Regions from separate parts of the Paenibacillus sp. PSB04 genome, predicted to be linked through region 1. Evidence: riboswitches for the same ligand, from Rfam matches in the RefSeq annotation. Region 1 holds a riboswitch; each other region holds the start of a gene.
The links. Region 1 has a riboswitch for cyclic di-AMP ahead of K2F33_RS23150 (APC family permease). Riboswitches for the same ligand answer to the same signal wherever they lie in the genome.

Region 2: another riboswitch for cyclic di-AMP. It lies ahead of K2F33_RS30920 (C40 family peptidase); the one in region 1 lies ahead of K2F33_RS23150 (APC family permease).
Region 3: another riboswitch for cyclic di-AMP. It lies ahead of K2F33_RS32200 (alpha/beta fold hydrolase); the one in region 1 lies ahead of K2F33_RS23150 (APC family permease).
Region 4: another riboswitch for cyclic di-AMP. It lies ahead of K2F33_RS14555 (TrkH family potassium uptake protein); the one in region 1 lies ahead of K2F33_RS23150 (APC family permease).

Annotation. Positions count from the first base shown of each region.
Region 1 covers NZ_CP081301.1:4,989,500-4,994,120, reverse strand. The annotation lists gene K2F33_RS23165 (PrsW family intramembrane metalloprotease) at 1-236, shown strand, start outside; gene K2F33_RS23160 (hypothetical protein) at 238-567, shown strand; gene K2F33_RS23155 (phosphotransferase enzyme family protein) at 712-1,743, shown strand; cyclic di-AMP (ydaO/yuaA leader) riboswitch at 1,949-2,112, shown strand; gene K2F33_RS23150 (APC family permease) at 2,248-4,071, shown strand; gene K2F33_RS23145 (glycoside hydrolase family 3 N-terminal domain-containing protein) at 4,359-4,621, shown strand, end outside.
Region 2 covers NZ_CP081301.1:6,734,681-6,739,301, reverse strand. The annotation lists gene K2F33_RS30930 (ISL3 family transposase) at 1-1,067, shown strand, start outside; gene K2F33_RS30925 (YdhK family protein) at 1,338-1,904, shown strand; cyclic di-AMP (ydaO/yuaA leader) riboswitch at 2,384-2,515, shown strand; gene K2F33_RS30920 (C40 family peptidase) at 2,520-2,990, shown strand; gene K2F33_RS30915 (multicopper oxidase family protein) at 3,061-4,584, opposite strand.
Region 3 covers NZ_CP081301.1:7,018,373-7,022,993, reverse strand. The annotation lists gene K2F33_RS32210 (MATE family efflux transporter) at 1-363, shown strand, start outside; gene K2F33_RS32205 (hypothetical protein) at 404-1,033, opposite strand; cyclic di-AMP (ydaO/yuaA leader) riboswitch at 1,517-1,704, shown strand; cyclic di-AMP (ydaO/yuaA leader) riboswitch at 1,792-1,956, shown strand; gene K2F33_RS32200 (alpha/beta fold hydrolase) at 2,140-2,955, shown strand; gene K2F33_RS32195 (SDR family NAD(P)-dependent oxidoreductase) at 3,117-3,962, opposite strand; gene csaA (chaperone CsaA) at 4,239-4,568, shown strand; gene K2F33_RS32185 (DinB family protein) at 4,599-4,621, shown strand, end outside.
Region 4 covers NZ_CP081301.1:3,158,745-3,163,365, forward strand. The annotation lists gene K2F33_RS14550 (CPBP family intramembrane glutamic endopeptidase) at 1-1,467, opposite strand, end outside; cyclic di-AMP (ydaO/yuaA leader) riboswitch at 1,726-1,869, shown strand; gene K2F33_RS14555 (TrkH family potassium uptake protein) at 1,937-3,277, shown strand; gene K2F33_RS14560 (potassium channel family protein) at 3,364-4,035, shown strand; gene K2F33_RS14565 (cation:proton antiporter) at 4,055-4,621, shown strand, end outside.

The sequences.
Region 1 (4,621 bases):
ACCAGAAAACGAAGGTGCGGATCAACAACCTGATGCAGAAGGCGGTTGGGACGCGAACGACGCCTGATGGAACGGCGGAGATCCCGACACTGGAGCAAATCAAAGGAATCCGGCATTTTGAGTTTCAGCTGGACGGGGACTCGCCGGCGTTACGGACAGCCGCGGAGAACAGCTTGAACAAGCTGCGTCAAGAATTCCCGGATTATACATTCAACATTCGATTTGGGGTGAAATAACATGTCAATCAGCGCCATTATTGTGGACCCGGAAGACGAATTTGAACGGTCCTTTATGCTTCCGGTGGCGACGGAATCCTTTTTCCAGAAATATTGGGTGCCGGCGGTGGAAGAGCTGAACTTGCAGTGGGTCGCACTTTTCCAGGACGGTACAGACGTGGAGTCCGAGGACATCCCGTCTGTCTTGGGCGAAGTGTCCCAGCTTAAAGAATGGGCGCGAAGCCACATGCATGGGGACGACCTCGACCACATGTTACGCAGACTCGAGCTGCTGGAGACGGAACTGCCAAAGGCGTACAGGCGCGGCGGTGCGGTGGTCTACATCGGTTAACATTGCCTGTTAACATTGGTGAATGAATGAAAGATTGTTTTAATCTCCTAAGAGGTGAGTGCGATCAAGTCCGGGTTACACAGACACCGGGCTTGATTGCTTTTAACCGCGCTACGTGATGTAAAGGGGAAAGGGGAGAGCGAAGTGAGGCAGTCTTATCGAATGGACGAAGGGGCTTTTGTGCATCACTTGAACGAAGCTTACGGAATTGCTGCCCGGAGGCTTATTTTTATCCCTTATGGAGATTCGGCCTATTCTTACCGGGTGGAGGGAGAAAATGGAACGCGATACTATCTGAAACTGTTTGACCATAGCAATGACAGCCACCGCCAAAGCATCCTTCGCTGCAGGCGTTATGTGCCGTTTATGTGGGAATTGCATCAGACCGGCCGATTTATGGAATTGCCTTGTCCATTCCGAACCTTAAGCGGTGCTTTTCTGCTTTCCCTTCCTGATTGCACAGCGGTACTGTTTCAATTTATCGAAGGAGAAACCTGGGCTGAGGCTTACCCTTTTTCCAAGCATAACTTGGAGCGTGTTGGACAGCTGGCGGCGCGAATTCGGCAGTTGACTCCTTTCACTACCACATCCGGCCTTGCGGTTGAAACGTATGATATCTCCTTTTCCGAACGTTTGATCCAATGCCTGGAGCAGCTTGAGCATCTTCAGCCCGGTTCAAGTCCAGCTAGCCAGCTGCTGCGTGAGCTTGTTATCCCTCAGCAAACGCGCATAACCGAGCTGTTGCACCAGATCACAGGGGTTCGTGAACGTCTCGTACTTGACCCGGCCCCCAATGTGCTCTGTCACGGTGATCTGTGGGGAGGGAATCTGATGGAGACCGCAGACGGACGGCTTGTCGTCCTGGACTGGGAAGCAGCCATGCTCGCGCCCCCAGAGCTGGATATCGTGGGGTATATCGGGGACGGACTGGGTCATTTTCTCAAAGGGTATGAGCAGGAACTAGGTCAACAGATGGAGCTGAACCCGGATTTACTGCGTTATTATGCATACCGCCATCATTTGAGAAACCTGACCCATTGGTGCATGAATATTTTGCAGCGTGACCTGGAGCCAGACCAGCTGGATAACGACCTCGAAATGGTCCGGCATCACTGCTTGAACCGGCTGGATACCGTAGAGGCTTCGCTGAGGAATGCGGCGGATCGAAATATATAGAAGTCCGATATGAATTTAATAGCGTAAACAAGCGATATGCACAGCTACAGCCAGAAATTAATAGAGTGCCGCCAATGTAAGCGTTGACATGAAGTTCTTTTGAATTTTTTCATACGTATCTCAAACCGTTTGCTTCTTTACAGCAGGCATCCGGAAGGAGTAAGATTCAATTCGTAATCGTGAACTTGTGAACCTGAAACGTAGTACTCCTTGATCGCTGAATTCTGAAATCAGGAGCGGGGGAACCAAAGGGAGGAAGCTAAGCCTTCGTCCCAGGGGTGAATCACTTGATCTTCATTTATTGAGTGTAGGGATACTTTCGGTCCCGAATCCGTCAGCTAACCTCGTAAGCGTTATGAAAGAGGGATTTGTCGTGCGCGTAAAGCCACGGGAAGGTCCAGCTTTCCTGCGGCTTTTTTTGTTGTGCCCAAAAAGGGTTGAACACGTGTCTAACGGGTACATCATGAGCATTTCAACTCTAACACTGGCGGTGACAAACATTTTATGGCAGCATTGAAAAGACTTTTGATCGGACGGCCGCTGAAGTCTACCGAATTGGGAGAACAAAAACTGAATAAGAAAAAAGCTTTGGCCATTCTATCCTCCGATGCGCTTTCGTCCGTAGCGTATGGGCCGGAGCAAATTTTGCTGGTTCTGGTCACGGTCAGCACGGCGGCGTTCTGGTATTCGATACCGATCGGAATCTGCGTACTGATTTTGCTGGCTGCACTCATTTTATCCTACCGGCAGATCATCTTCGCTTATCCGCATGGCGGCGGCGCTTACGTCGTTTCCAAACAGAATCTGGGAATCTATCCCGGGCTGGTGGCCGGCGGATCGCTGCTGGTAGATTACATTCTGACTGTTGCGGTCAGCGTTTCGGCGGGCACGGACGCGCTGACTTCAGCGTTTCCGGCGCTGCATGAGCATACGGTGGGGATTGCCGTCACCTTCGTCATCCTCATTACGCTGCTGAATTTGCGGGGCGTCACCGAGTCCGCCTCCATCCTGGCTTATCCGGTGTATCTGTTCGCCTTCGCGCTGTTCATTTTGATCGGCGTTGGTATGTACAACATCGTGACAGGTCACGTTTCACCGCATTTGCATACGCCGGTCGGGACGCCGGTGGCGGGAATCAGCCTGTTCCTGCTCTTAAAAGCTTTTGCCTCGGGCAGCTCCGCTCTGACCGGGGTCGAAGCGATCTCGAACGCCATCCCGAACTTCAAGGATCCGGCTCCGAACAATGCGGCCAAAACCTTGATGGCAATGGGGATTCTGCTGGCTGTACTCTTCTCGGGCATCGTATTTCTTGCTTATTATTTGGGTATATCCCCAAATCCCCAGGAGACGGTCGTATCCCAGATTGCCAATCAGACGTTCGGACGGAATTTTATGTACTTTTTCATCCAGGGCACGACGGCACTGATCTTGATCCTGGCGGCCAACACCGGATATTCGGCGTTTCCGCTGCTGGCGGTCAATTTAGCCAAAGACCGGTTTATTCCCCGGATGTTTACTGTCCGCGGTGACCGTTTGGGATATTCGAACGGAATCATCATCCTTGGGCTACTGTCCATCATGCTGATCGTCGCTTTCCACGGACAGACGGAACATTTGATCCCACTGTACGCGGTAGGGGTATTTATCCCTTTCACGCTCTCGCAAACGGGAATGATCGTCAAATGGATCCGGGAAAAACCGCAGGGTTGGGTGACGAAGCTCGTCATCAATACGATCGGCGCGCTGATCAGCTTCACGGTGTCGGTGATGTTCTTCGCAACCAAGTTTGCGCAGATCTGGCCGGTACTGATCTTTTTGCCGCTGATCGTGTATCTGTTCCACCGGATCAAGAAGCATTATGAGGCGGTTGGCGAGCAGCTGCGGCTGTCGACGTGCGAGCCGGCGGTACCGATCGAAGGCAATGTAATCATTCTCCCCGTTTCGGGCATTACGCATGTCGTGGAGCATTCCCTGAATTATGCGAAGTCGCTGGCGGCGGATCAGATCATTGCGGTATATATTCCGTTTGAACGGGAAGAAGAGAACCGGTTTGAGGAAAAATGGCAAAAATGGCGGCCCGACGTGCGCCTTGTGACGCTGCATTCTCCGTACCGGAGCATCATTCATCCGCTTAGCAAATTTATCGATACGGTGCACCGGAAAGCCAGCGAATCCAACTACCAGGTCACAGTGATCATTCCGCAGTTTATTCCAAAGCGGAGCTGGCACAATCTGCTGCACAACCAGACGAGTTTGATGATCCGGACTTATCTTTTATTCCGCAAAGATGTTGTTGTGACAACGGTACCGTATCATTTAAAAAAATAGCGATTCAGATGGTTCAAACCATTCGTAATCAGGCCCCGGCATCTGTGCCGGCGGTCTTTTTTTGCGTAAAAGCAGCGGATATATATGATGGGAAAGAGTAATCCCGTGGGAGTAATGGCTTGAGTGTAATGGCTTGAGTGTAATGGCTTATGAGTAAGGGCTTATTTCCTGCAGAGTAGGGGATCCGTATATTTTCACGATGTGCAGGGTGTCAAAGGATTAACGCAACAAAAATTCATCCATTGCGTCTAATCAACGTATATAGAACAGCAACAGGGGTGGAACAGATGAATGGGAAACTAATAACGATATTCGGTGCCGTACTCGGTTCTGTGCTCGTATGGGCAGGAAGCGCAGCTGCGGAAGAACGATTTAGCGATCTGCAGCACTCGAAGTGGGCGGAAGACGGCATCACCTATATGGCCGAACGGGGAACCGTCGCTGGATACGGTTACGGGAAGTTTATGCCCGAAAGGCAAGTCACAAGAGCGCAGGCCGTTACTTTCATGGTGCGGGAGCTTTATCCGCAGGAGCTGCAGCAAGAAGCGGG
Region 2 (4,621 bases), 1.7 Mb from region 1:
AGCGAAACTGCACCAAACGATTATTGTCTTATATAGAGACGCAAAGCATTGAACGTACGTTTGTTAGCATATCCGAGGATGTTGGATTGCATGAAAAAACAATACGCAACATCTTTCGAGATTACATCAACCGTCTTAGAGAAACGCATCGATATGAAACTCCCAATTGGCTTGGGATTGACGAAATTCACATCATTAAACCAAGATGCGTTTTAACCAACATTGAGGAATGTACCTTGTTGGATGTTTTGCCAAATCGTAATAAGGAAACCGTTGCAGATTACCTCTTACGCCTTCCAAATAGAGGACAAATCCGATACGTCACTATGGATATGTGGCAACCGTATAAGGACGCCGTAAGGGCTGTATTGCCAAAAGCTCTTATCATCGTAGATAAATTTCACGTTGTCCGTATGGCAAACCAAGCGTTAGAAACCATTCGTAAGCAGATCCTTGAAGGATTATCGCCAAAAGAACGCCGCGGGCTGATGCCAGGCCGTTTTATCCTCTTAAAACGGGATATAGAGCTTACAGAGAAGGATCGGATTACGCTAGACCTTTGGAGAAAGAATCATCCGTCTCTCGTCACTGCTTATAACTTAAAGGAATTATATTTGGATATTTGGGAATGTGATAACAGACAAACGGCATTTCTTAAATACAACGAATGGAAAGTTAAAGTACCAACGGACCTGCGAACCGCTTTTGAACCACTGACAAAGGCTATGAAGAACTGGGAAGAAGAAATATTCGCTTATTTCGACCATCGCATTCGCATTCCAGATGCTTATACGGAATCTCTAATTAGACTTATTCGAGTCATTAATCGTTTAAGAAGGGGATACTCTTTTGAGGCCCTAAGAGCCAAGATACTCTTTACAGAGGGACTTAGAAAGCAATGCAACCCAAAGTACCAGAGGCGGTTTGATAACTACCATCTACGGGAGGAAAACTTCCCGATGTTTAATAAGCCAGCTATCGAAGTTGTTCGTGAGCCAGAAGAAATAATCTTCCTTGGAATTGATTTTTCCACCTTAATCGATAAATTGGAGAAGGACGAATGTTGACGATACCCGGCGTTTAATAGTCAAAAAGAGATGTCATTGCACTGGATCCATGGTGAGATGATTTCTCTTTTTTGTTTGTCTAAGGTATATTCAGATTTTTGTACGAAAGCAAACATTGAATGAATAAGGTTGTCCTCTAAACTCTGCCCCGGGCAGAGTTTTTGAGAGTGGTCCGGGAAACCTTCACAAGTTCTTCATAAGTTTTGGGTAGAATGTTTGGGAGATGAGGATTCAATCCAAATAGAAATATGCAAAGGTGTGTGACAAACTGTGAAAAAAGTATTCATTTTTATTAGCCTTGCAGCAATCCTGGTACTAAGTGCGTGTGGAAACAAGGATAACGCAAACAATAATACGAACATGGACATGGGCAGCGACCATTCAAATATGGGGGATATGGGCAGCATGAACCATTCGGGTTCGGGTGAGGTTCCTGAAGGGTTGAAAGAAGCTCAAAATCCCACCTTCAAAGTTGGAGATGAGGTTGTGATCCATGCCAAGCATATGGAAGGGATGGATGGTGCCAAGGCTAAGGTGGTTGGGGCCTACGACACGGTGGCTTATGCTGTAACGTATACTCCAACCACTGGAGGTGAACCCGTCCCCAATCACAAGTGGATTATCCAGGAGGAAATAAAGGATGCGGGTAGTGAGCCCTTGCAGCCAGGAACTAAGGTGACCATCGAGGCTGATCACATGGAAGGTATGAAAGGCGCAGAGGGCACCATTGACTCTACTGAAAAAACAACGGTATATATGGTTGACTATACGCCAACTACAGGAGGAAACCCCGTTAAGAATCATCAATGGGTAGTCGAAAGTGAGCTTTCTAAATAGAGTATTTTTTAGCAGGTGAGTGAAGTGATGCTGCGTGGCACAAGACGGCGAGTTCCTTTCTCCTTATGTACGTTATATGACTGATACTGTAAATATTGGATATGGGCAGCGTTATGACGTGTTATCGACAAGCTCAATGAAGATCATGGTTCGACTGTGTACTGACGGATAAATTAACCGATCTGACAATGCCAGATCGGTTTTTTGTTTGGCGTCTATATGATGATTTGCCTTAGTTTTTTTGTTGCTCGGAATCAATCCTTTACAAAATTGTTATTTTTTCTTGCTTAACATGTTCCGTTACCAAGATAAGTACCTCGATTTCGGGAATAGTAATCGACAAACTTTACTCAGCTTCGCTGAAACTTCCATAAAATTCAACAAATATCAGTAAAATAGTTACGATTAACGGGAATCTATTAATTAGCCATTGACAAAAAAACTGATTATATACTACATTATGTAGGGTTACATTTTTTTAATCATTATTGCCGAATTTCTTGATACTGAAAACGGGGGAACCATTTTTGGGTGAAATATTCTCATTGAAGAATAGAGGGAACCTTCTACCGAACCCTTAGCTAACTCCGTAGGCATCGGAAGGAGAACTACATCGTGAAGAAAGTAATACTGTCAATGTTAGGTGCGGCCATTGTTTTTTCAGCAAGTGCAACCAGTTCCTTTGCCAGCTCCGTTAAACTCGAAAGTGAGGTGGATAAGGTCGTAGGCACTCCTTATCAGTGGGGCGGCACATCAGTGGCTGGTTTTGACTGTTCCGGTTTTATTTTATACATATTCGATAAATTCAATTTAGATTTACCCCGCACATCTAAAACACAGGCTCAAGCCGGAACTCCAGTAGATCGTGAAAACCTTAGAGCAGGAGACCTGGTATTCTTTAATACGGACGGTACGGGAATATCCCACGCGGGTATTTATATCGGCAATAATGAGTTTGCACATTCTTCAAGCAGTAAAGGCGTTACCATTAGCAAATTATCGGATTCATATTATAAAAATCGGTATGTTACAGCACGCCGCGTCGTGAGTCAGCAAAGTTACCTGAAAATGATCAGTGAAATTTGATCTAGTCGGGATAATCTACCTAAATCAAAAATGAAAGCACCGGCTGAAGTCAGCCGGTGCGTTTTGTTGTTTATTCAGGGACGTTGTTCACATTGGGATCAGGCGTATAATTATTTTGATAATCATCATACATCACATCAGTTACCATTCCAGCGGAGGCGTGGTGTAAATCGTGGCAATGGAACATCCATTCACCGGGGTTGTCAGCTTCAAAAGCAACTTCATACGTTTCGCCAGGTTTGACGTTCAGCGTGTCTTTCATGATCGGAGATCCTTGTACTGGCTTGCCATTCTTGCTCAAGACTTGGAAGAAATGGCCGTGCAGGTGCATCGGGTGATCGTCCATTCTGGATTGATTTACAAAGGTCACCTTTACCTTATCTCCTTTTTTTACTTTGATTGTATCCGTGTCCGGAAAAACCTTTCCATTGATCGTGTAAACCATATCTCCATTTCTCATCTCGGTATTCAGATTCATCGTCACGTCTTCATCAAAGCTTTGATCCAAAGAAAATGCGGATGCAGACATGGTTCCGTACTTCTCCAAATCAAAATCGGGAAGTTCTTCGAAGGCATCGGAAGGGTCGGGCTTCGCATTAGAACCTTCGTATTGAATAACGGCTCTCATGTTTTGTGCTCGATTATCCTTTGCGTGTTCTTCCAGCAACCAATTTCCTGGATAATCTGCGGTAAATTCAATGTCATACCGTTCTCCGGGAGCAATCGAGACGAATTGATCCTTGATCACAGCCGGGTCATTCACGGGCTGCCCGTCGGATGCAACAACCTTAAAGGAATGACCGTGTAAATGCATCCGGTGCGTAATGTAGCCGGCGTTAATCAACCGAAGTTTTACTTTTTCACCCTCTTTAACGGTAAGCTTATCGATCGCATCACCTGTTTTTCCGTTGATCGTATAAAGGTCATACATACTCATATCATGTCCTGACATATTCATCCCATCGTTATCCATGTCCATATCCCCAGAACTCATCCATTCATCGAGCACAAGGGTGTAATCGCGGTCAGCGGTATCTTGGGGGTCTTCGACTACAAGAGAACCATACAAGCCTTTGTCCACTTGATTCACACTGTCTTGATGTGAATGGTACCAATAAGTACCCGGTACGGTAGCTTTAAATTCATAGGTGAAGGTTTTTCCGGGTTCAACAGCATCTTGTGTGACTCCTGGAATTCCGTCCATGTTGTTTGGAACCGGATAGCCGTGCCAATGGATGGAGACAGGCTGCTTGAGTTGATTTTTCAAGTTTACTTTGACTGTATCTCCAACCTTAACCCGGATTTGTGGACCGGGAACCGAGTTATTAAATGTCCATACGGGAATGGTTTTTCCCTTCTCCACTTCGAGATTACTTTCCTGTGCGGTTATGGTGAACTCTTTACCATCCACAACAGGTGTTGCTGTTGTCAGTTTTGCGGATGTAGCGGATTCACTGGAGTTGGAAGTGGGGTTTGAACCCATACTCATTTTTGAATGATCCATGCCGTTCATATTGCTTACTTTCGAGCAGCCAGCCGCAAAAACGGCCACTGAGCTAGCGAGGATTATTGTTCTTAATATCGCTGCTTTCATTTGAAGAACCCCTTTCTAATTCTTTTGATGTAAGCCT
Region 3 (4,621 bases), 2.0 Mb from region 1:
CGGCAGCCGCTGATGAAGCTGTTCACGACCGACCCGGACATTATCGCGATGGGAGCGGCCTTGCTGCTGCTGAGCTTTCTGCTGGAGCCGGGGCGCAACTTCAACGTCATCCTGGAACGGTCGCTGCAGGCCGCCGGCGACGCCCGGTCCGCCATGATCGTGTCCATCACGGTGACCTGGCTCTTCAGTGTGCCGCTGACGTACCTGCTCGGCATTTATTGGGGATACGGCCTGTACGGCATCTGGGCGGCTTTTATCGCCGACGAATGGCTGCGGGGCATCCTGCTCTGGGTCCGCTGGAGGAGCAAGGCCTGGCAGCGAAAAGCGCTGGTGCAGCTTCGCAGCGAGGAGCAGGCGCTGTAGCCGCCTGCGAAGGCAGCACAAAAGAACCGCCACTCGGGGATTATCCGGGGTGGCGGTTCTTTGTGCCGGCGCCGAACAGGGACAGATATGCCGAGGAGCGGCGGATCAAGGCGCGGGTATCCGTCGGGAACTCCGGGCCGAGCAGCGGGAGGCGGTTGACGGGAGCTTTCGCCTGGATTTCCGTATCAAGGTCAGCCGTCAGGCCGGAGATCGCAAGCGACGTTCCTCCCCCGATGCGCAGCGATGTTGCAGCTCCTTCGGCGTAAGCCGTACGGTTCAGCTTGAGAAGGCCGACATCAAGGGATCTTCCCATCTGTTCGGCTGTTGTGCGCGCGGTATGCTGCTCCAGGCGTGACCTGACATCAAGCAGCGCCATCAGCGCGAGCGGGTACTGATTGTGGTCCGGATGCTTCAGAATGTTCATGGCCGTCGCGGTGATGGCCTCTTCCAGCGTCAGGCCGCAAATATAGCGCAGGCGGCAGCCCCACCGTACCAGATCGAAGGCTTGCTTGCCTGAGCACAGCAGGCCCTCGGCAAGCCCTTCCTCGCCGGAGTAAGGCAGCTTTAAAATGCCGATCCGGCAGTTTTCCAGCCAGCCCAGGCTGTGGTGCTGGTATCTTGGAAGAACGATTTCAAACAGTTCGATGGTGGGAATCAAAGCCCGGTTCATCGTGACATCCTCCTTGACCGTGATTTCATGGATACTCCCTGCCGTCTTGTTCCGGATCGTCACGGCCAGTAGGGTTCCATACATGTGTCCGATTGGTAAACTATCCGCATCATACGTCCAAGGGATATCTTTGGCAAGAAGACGAGGCGGATTTTTCGGATCAAAACCTGCATCTTTCCAGCGCAAAGTCCAAAATTCCGGCAAAAAGCCGCTTTTTTTCAGCCTAGCGGCTTCAGCCCTATATCGGCATTATATTCCTATCCAATGGGCGGGTTCAGCCATTTGAATGGCTTCCCGCCTTCAGTTATCCAGCAAAGCTAAGGAAAGCGGTAGGAAAGGCCGTAAAACAATGATTCCTACGGATTAGGACCCGTTTTCCCATCAGATCCCCAAATAAAGCAGGGAATCGTATCGTTTCCCTGCTTTACAGTTCGCCGTCCCAGGCGTATATTCATTTCATCATCCAATAGAGTAAGATTTGCGACTTGATGAACGCTGAATTTTCCGATGAAAAGCGGGGGAACCAATCGCAGTCCTCGTCCCACGGAGCTTTATGCTGGGGCTTGCGGCTTGCAGGGGTGAATCGGAGGCAGGATAATGCCTGTTTCCGTAGGGCTACTCTCACGGCCCGAATCCGTCAGCTAACCTCGTAAGCGTAGTTGAGAGCGGAGGAAACTGTGATTTGACGCATCAACACAGGGTATCTGCTCTGTGTTTTTCTGTGCGCTCATTTTGAAGAATGAAGCGTGTACATGGAATATGTCTATTCGCTGAATTTCCGCCGGAGGGCGGAAAGCGGGGGAACCGGTCGTGTCTGCAGCATCCGCTGCGGCCATATGGGGTGAATCTCGAAAGTGATGAGTAGGGCTACTCTTGGGCCCGAATCCGTCAGCTAACCACGCAAGCGTGTTAAGAGAGGCAGCTGTTATTCATGCAGATGGCAAGGCTTATTCGGCCTTGGATTTGGAAGCATGGAAGAGTGTCCTCTTTCCGGTGCTTCTTTTTTGTTGTTTTAACAAAGAGAAGCATCGATTCCCAAGCGGGCGGCGCCCGCGATTTTGTACAAACAGAGAAAACAGGTTATGTGGGAGAGAGGAGAACATGAAGTGCCTCAGATACAAGTAAACGGAACCACGTTATATTATGAAATTCACGGCATCGGCACGCCTATCGTGTTCATTCACGGGCATTTGTCGTCCCATCATATGTTTGAGCCCCAGGTCGAATATTTCAGCAAGCGGGCAAAGGTGATTGTACTGGACCTCCGGGGTTACGGCAATTCGGGGAAGCTTGACGTGGAGGTCGGGCACATTATGGAAACCCAATGCAGCGATCTGTGCGAGCTGCTCAATAAGCTGCATATTTCGCAGGCGACGCTTGTCGGCTGTTCCAGCGGAAGCGTGCTCGCCCAGACGTTTGCCGCCCTTCATCCGGACCGGGTCAGCGCCCTGGTACTCGTGGACAGCTACTTCGCGGGATGCTTCGGGAAAAAGAACCATTTGCTGAATATTTGCGAGGCGTGCAGCTGGCTGTCTTATTATTTGCCTGCGGAGTTTTTCCTCCGGTCGCTGCGGGTGACGTATAACCGGTGGAGACCAGTCTACAGCATCCTGCGCAAGGAGCTGTACCACAAGCGGCCGACAGAGTCGATCAAGCAGCGTATGGAACTGCTGCGTATGGAGATGCCCGCCAATTTGGCGCGGCTGCCGATGCCCGTACTGTGCGTCGCAGGCAGCCAAAGCGAGTGGTTCGTCAAGCAAATGCAGCGGGCGGCCACCCTGTTCCGGCATGTGCAGCTGGCGACGATCGAGGATGCAATGTATCCGACCCATTTATGCCAGCCCCATGCATTCAACCGCATGCTGCTGAACTTTTTGATGGACCAGCATATTTACCGGACCCGGGAAGCCTATGGAGGATAGTCCGCGGTCATGGGATTTGCCTCCTGGAAAGAAAATCGCATCTTGAATCGCACTGGCCCTAACCAAACGATCTACTCGCTATATTAGCTAATCAGTTAACCGCCCGATAAGAAGGCGGTTAACTGAGCTCTAGCGAGTATTCGTTTTTTCAATGAGACTGATTATATTAAAAAGGGAGGGATGAACCGTCCATCAATATCGGTGAACCCGTATTCCTGGGCAAGATCACCAACCTGTAGTACCAGTCCGTTTTTCAGTTTCACCTCATCATCCCCAGCTAGGGCTGACACCGCTCGCCCTACGTAGTACGGCGACTCCGTGTGTTTCAGAGCCTCAACCTCTTTCCAATGAGCTTCATCTGTACCGAAGTTCCTTAATACCAGTTCTGTTCTCATCCAGCCAGGGGAGACCGCTACCACGGTTATTTCAGTGCTTTTGAGATCATGAGCTAATCCGAGCACTGAGCGGTTAATGGTATTCTTGGCGAGGTCGTAATAGAAAGTTCCTAAATACTTATCCTGATCCTGAAATGTGGTATGTACGATCAATCCAGAATCAGCTTCCAGCATAAGCGGGATCGCATAATGGTTTGTCGCTATTTGTGGGCGTACTCCATTCTGAAACATAGCATCCCACATGTTCAGCGGATATTCCCAGAATGGTTTGGATTGTAAATTCACTTCCAAGTCATGCAGTCCCCAGACGTTATTCACTAGGATATGGAGCCGTCCTTGTTCCTGTCGGATTCTCTCGATCAAAGCCTGTGTATCCTCATCACGGGTATGATCGCAACGACATGCGTACGCCTCTCCTCCATGACTTCGAATCTCCTCCACAGTTTCATCGATACTGCCTGGAAAACCGTGTGTAGTCGTCCCTCGTAAACTTCTTCCGGATACATAAACTACTGCTCCGGCTTTCCCAAGCTCAACGGCAATCCCACGTCCTGCTCCCCGGCTTCCTCCGGTTACGAGAGCGATTTTCCCAGCGAGTCTCTTCAAGTTCATCTACTCCTTCGCAGTTATTTATTTCATCATACTAAAGTAATGCGTCATTAACTGTCGTATTTGAGGATGAACGATTGATTTTTGCAATCAATGAAAAGGCACACTTGAAAGTTAGGCATATTGCTAATTTGTTATTTGCGGCTATACCGATAAAATACGTTATGGGAATCTGGGCTGCGGTGTGCAGCCTTTTTTAGGTTGGTGAAAGTGCTTGTGCCATTGACAGGCAGGGATATAATGGAGAGATATCATCATGGCATAAAAGGAGGAAAAGTTGTGGCAACCATAGAAGATTTGATGAAGCTGGACATTCGCATCGGAACGGTGGTCAAGGCGGAGCCTTTTCCGGAGGCGCGCAAGCCGGCGATCAAGCTGAGCATTGATTTCGGGGAGCTTGGAGTCAAGCGTTCCTCGGCCCAGATTACGAGAAGGTATACCCCGGAGCAACTGGTCGGCCGCCAGGTAGCCGCCGTCGTTAATTTTCCCGTGCGGCGGATTGCCGGATATGAATCGGAAGTGCTCGTTCTCGGCGGAGTTCCGGAAGAGGGCGATGTGGTGCTGCTGGCCCCTGATGTGCCTGTCGGCAACGGCACGCCCATTGCTTGAACATTTAACAAAACGAAAGGATGGATACCGATGATTCTGCGCCCAACGAAGGA
Region 4 (4,621 bases), 1.8 Mb from region 1:
GCTGAACAGGAGACCGATGAACAGGAGCTCAATCGGCCGGGTGTATATCGGGTAGATCGGGTACAGCGTATGGCCGAAGGCCCAAATCAGCGTCGGAATGACGCAGGCGACAAATGTGTTCCTTACGATTTTCTTCAGCATCGGTATGCCGAACAGGCGGTACACGGCTTCCTCGGAGATGCCGGCCATCCAGGCCATGATCGGCAGCATCCACGGATACAGCATGTTATACGGGGACTGCGAGGCGTCCGTCGTGGACCAGCTGTGGATCGTCCGGTCCAGGACGAGATAGATCACCGACTGCGCCCCCATCAGGATAAACGCCCACAAATACCCGGTGAACATGCTGTGGAGCACGTAACGCCCATATCCAGGCTCTTTGGCGCGGGCCCAGGCGTTGTAACCGGCTTTGCGCCATAGTCCGTCCCCGCCGACCAGGGAGAAATACAGGAGCACCGTCATGGCTATGCTCAGGATCACCTGAACGACCATGGCCGCGATGATCCCGAACTGGGAGAAGCCTTCCGCTTCCAGCACTGGCAGCATGTTATAAGTCGTCAGCAATGAGACAACAAAATAAAACAAGGACAAAAACAGCCCGCGTGCAAAGGAGGTGTACCGCCGCGTCAGTGCACTGTAAATGATGGCGAGAATGCCGAGCACGATCGTAAACAGTCCGTATCCCAGCATGGTCAGCATCGTGGCGCTTTTGGTCTGCTTCTCTACATAAGCCGTATGAGCGGATGGGACCGAAAATCCAGGGAGGAAGGAGTGAAGCTCCCCATCCTCAAAGGCAAACTTGAATTCCAACTGCGATTCCCCGATGTGCGAGGAGGAGTCGGTATAGATCAATCCGGGCTCATCCTTGCCGCTCGATACTTTCAGGGAGCCGGTGTTATAGCCCAGCTTCTGCAGCCAGGACGAGGCGATTTCCTCTTTATCCTCCAGCGTCATGTTGCCTTCCACAATTCTCAGTTTCTGCTTGCGCATGGTTTCGTTCGATTCAGCCATCGCGGCAGCATACTTGGAGTACGGAGGCGTGATGGAAAACCCGACGACCTTGCCCGTGTTCATATGTACGTCTACATTGACATATCCCTGATCGCTCGACTCGGGCAGCCGCACCCGGAACACGTCATAAGGATACTTCGATTCGTATTTCTTGTTATATTCGTTAAGAAGCTTCTCTCTGGATAAATAACCGTAAAGGTCCGATTCCGACTGGTACGTGACGAGCGGCTTATCTGCAATGCCTGTTTGAATAGTCAACCGGTCCGAGGCAAACGCTTTGGCGGCTGCTTCCGCCTCCGATTTGCTGATGACCTTGGTCGTTTGCCCCTCTAGCGTCTCCGAGCTCGTCTGCGGAAACACTTGTACAAAAAAGAATAAAATAAGGCCGATGACCCCCAAAATGCCCAGCCATTTATAATTGGCCCTGATTTCCAGCGGCTGGTTTAACCGGTCCATGAAATCCCCCCTTGAATGTGATAAAGATACCATTCCCCCCAATACAGTACGGTAAACATAACATAGAAGATTCGCCCAAAACCAGTATACCCTGAAAATAGTGGTGAAAAAACGATGAAAATCAAGGAAAGCCATCGAAAAGAGAAGATAACCGCAGACCGTGTCCACCTGCATTGCGAATCAGGCTGTTTTCCATCCAATTCATCAGAAAAAGGCCTTTGTGAAGTCCTACAATAAAGATTATAATTTTGATGCAAATGAATAAGAACGCCGAATTTCCAAGTGAAAACGGGGGAACCAATTTTTTGGGGTGAATTTCGTTGGATGTTTTAGTCCGCGAATAGGGCAACCTGTGCATGCCCGAATCCGTCAGCTAACCTCGTAGGCGTCGTGCATGCAGGAGCCAAACCGAAAGGCATTGGATTTCCGATGCTTTTTTTCTTTTGACTTTTTTAAAGAGGTGAATGTATTGATTGGGAAATGGAAGTGGTTCCGGCTGGCCCCTCCGCAAATATTAACTCTGGGTTTTGCGGCCATTATTTTGATCGGAGCCATACTGCTCACCTTGCCGATTTCGAACACGACGGGAAAACCGCTGAGTTTTATTGATGCCTTGTTTACGGCAACCTCGGCGACCTGCGTGACCGGTTTGGTTGTCAAAGACACGGGGCTGTACTTCAGCACGTTCGGCCAAGTAGTCATTATGCTGCTGATTCAAGTCGGGGGACTCGGCTTTATGACGATGGCTACCCTGGTTGCCCTGGCTTTCAAGCGCCGGATTTCACTCCGGGACCGGCTCCTGCTGCAGGAAGCGATGAATCAGAATACGATGGAAGGCATCGTCCGTCTGATCCGGAAAGTCATATTTTTTTCGTTGACGATCGAAGGCTGCGGAGCACTGCTGCTTGCCATCCGGTGGTCGTTCGATATGCCTCTTGGAAAAGCGATCTATTTTGGAATATTTCATGGCGTGTCCATGTTCAATAATGCGGGATTTGACCTGTTCGGCCATTTTAACAGCTTGACGGGATTTGTATACGATCCGCTCGTCAATTTTGTCGTGATGTTTCTGATCGTATCCGGCGGCATCGGCTTTATCGTCATGTCCGATCTGGTGGATTACCAGGTACACCGGAAACTGTCGCTCCACAGCAAAGTGGTGCTGTCCATGACCGGTGCCCTGATTGTGGTCGGAGCAGTCGTCATCTTTATCTTTGAATTCACGAATCCCAAGACGCTCGGTTCGCTGAATTGGGGTGGCAAAATTCTCGCCTCGCTGTTCCAGTCGGTCACGCCGCGGACGGCAGGGGCGAATACGCTGAACTTGGCAGATATGCGCCAGGCATCGCAATTTTTCACGATCATTCTGATGTTTATCGGCGCGTCGCCGGGCTCTACCGGGGGCGGGATCAAGACCACGACGTTCACCATCCTCGTCGGTGCGGTGATCGCGATGATCCGCGGCCGCGACGATATCGTCCTGTACCGGTACCGTTTGGCGCAGGAGCGGATTTTCAAAGCGTTGACCATTACCTTTCTGGCCTTGTTTCTGGTGGTCGGCGTATCGATGATTCTGTCCACAACAGAAGACAGCAGCTTTTTGATGATCCTGTACGAGACGACTTCGGCTTTCGGCACCGTAGGATTATCGCTCGGGCTGACGCCGCATTTGTCCTTGATCGGGAAAATCCTGATCTGCCTGACGATGTTTGCCGGCCGTCTTGGGCCGCTGACCTTCGCCTACGCGCTTGGTCCGAAGAAGGGCAAGGAGCTGTACCGTCATCCCGAAGGTAAGATCATTATCGGGTAAGGAATTTGGGTGATTCAAAGTTTCAATATTGTTATAAGAACCATATATAGAACCAACATTAAAGGATAAGGAGCATCTGGAAAGAAATGAAAACACAGCAGTTTGTCGTGATCGGTTTAGGGAGGTTCGGCTCAAGCTTGGCCATGGAGCTTATGGATCTGGGTTATGAGGTGCTTGGGGTAGACATCAATGAAGAAGTGGTCAATGATATGAGCGAGCATCTGACCCACGCCGTGGTGGCGGATGCAACCGATGAGGAGGTTCTCAAATCGCTGGGAATCCGCAATTTTGACTGCGGAATCGTGGCGATAGGGGACGATATCCAGATGAGCATCCTGGCCGCAATCCTGCTGAAGGAACTCGGCGTTCAGACCGTAGTGGCGAAGGCCATCTCCATGCTGCACGGCAAAGCCTTGTCCAAGCTGGGCGTGGACCGGGTAATCTTTCCGGAGCGGGACATGGGCATCCGGGTGGCGCACCAGCTCGTGACGCCGAATTTGCTGGATTACATTGAGCTGTCCAAAGATTACAGCATCGTGGAGATGACCGTACCGCAATGCCTGAACGGGAAGACGCTGAGCGAAGTCAATACGAGAGCCCGGTACGGATGCAGCATTGTTGCGCTCCATCGTACCGAGGGAGTCATCGTCGCGCCGACGGCGATGGACCAGCTGCATGCGGGCGACATCATGGTCATCATTGGCTCCAACAGCAATATCGACCGCTTCGAGAGCGAAGCGGTGAACGTCAAGTCATAAATCCGGAAGTGAGACAGACATGGAATCCCCGACGACCGAAATTATTCATCACATTTTAATACTGCTGCTGTTTATCATTGCCGTCGGCATGCTGTCCGGAAGACTGGCCTCCTGGCTCAGGCTTCCGGACGTTGCTGTGTTTATCGTGGCAGGCATGCTGCTTGGGCAGGGGCTGCATCTGATCAACGAAACAAGCAGCTCCCTCATCAACCAGCTGATCCTCACCGTTGGGTCGGCGCTTATTCTGTTTGACGGCGGCCGTAACCTGAAGCTGAGCGGGCTGCGGAAGGTATGGATCACACTTTCTATGCTGAGCGTTCCCGGCGTTATCGTCACGACCTTGATCGTCGGAGCTGCCGTGCATTACCTGTTCGGGCTGGACTGGCTCGTAGCCTTCCTGGCCGCCGCCGTCATTGCCTCGACTGACCCCGCTTCGATCATTCCTGTGTTCAAGCAGGTAAAGATCAAGGAAAGGGTCCGGGAGACGGTGGAGAGCGAGTCTGCCTTCAACGATGCGACCGGCTCGATTCTGACCTTTGCGCTGCTGGCCGCGGTGACGGGCAGCGGTTCCTTACATATCGGGACG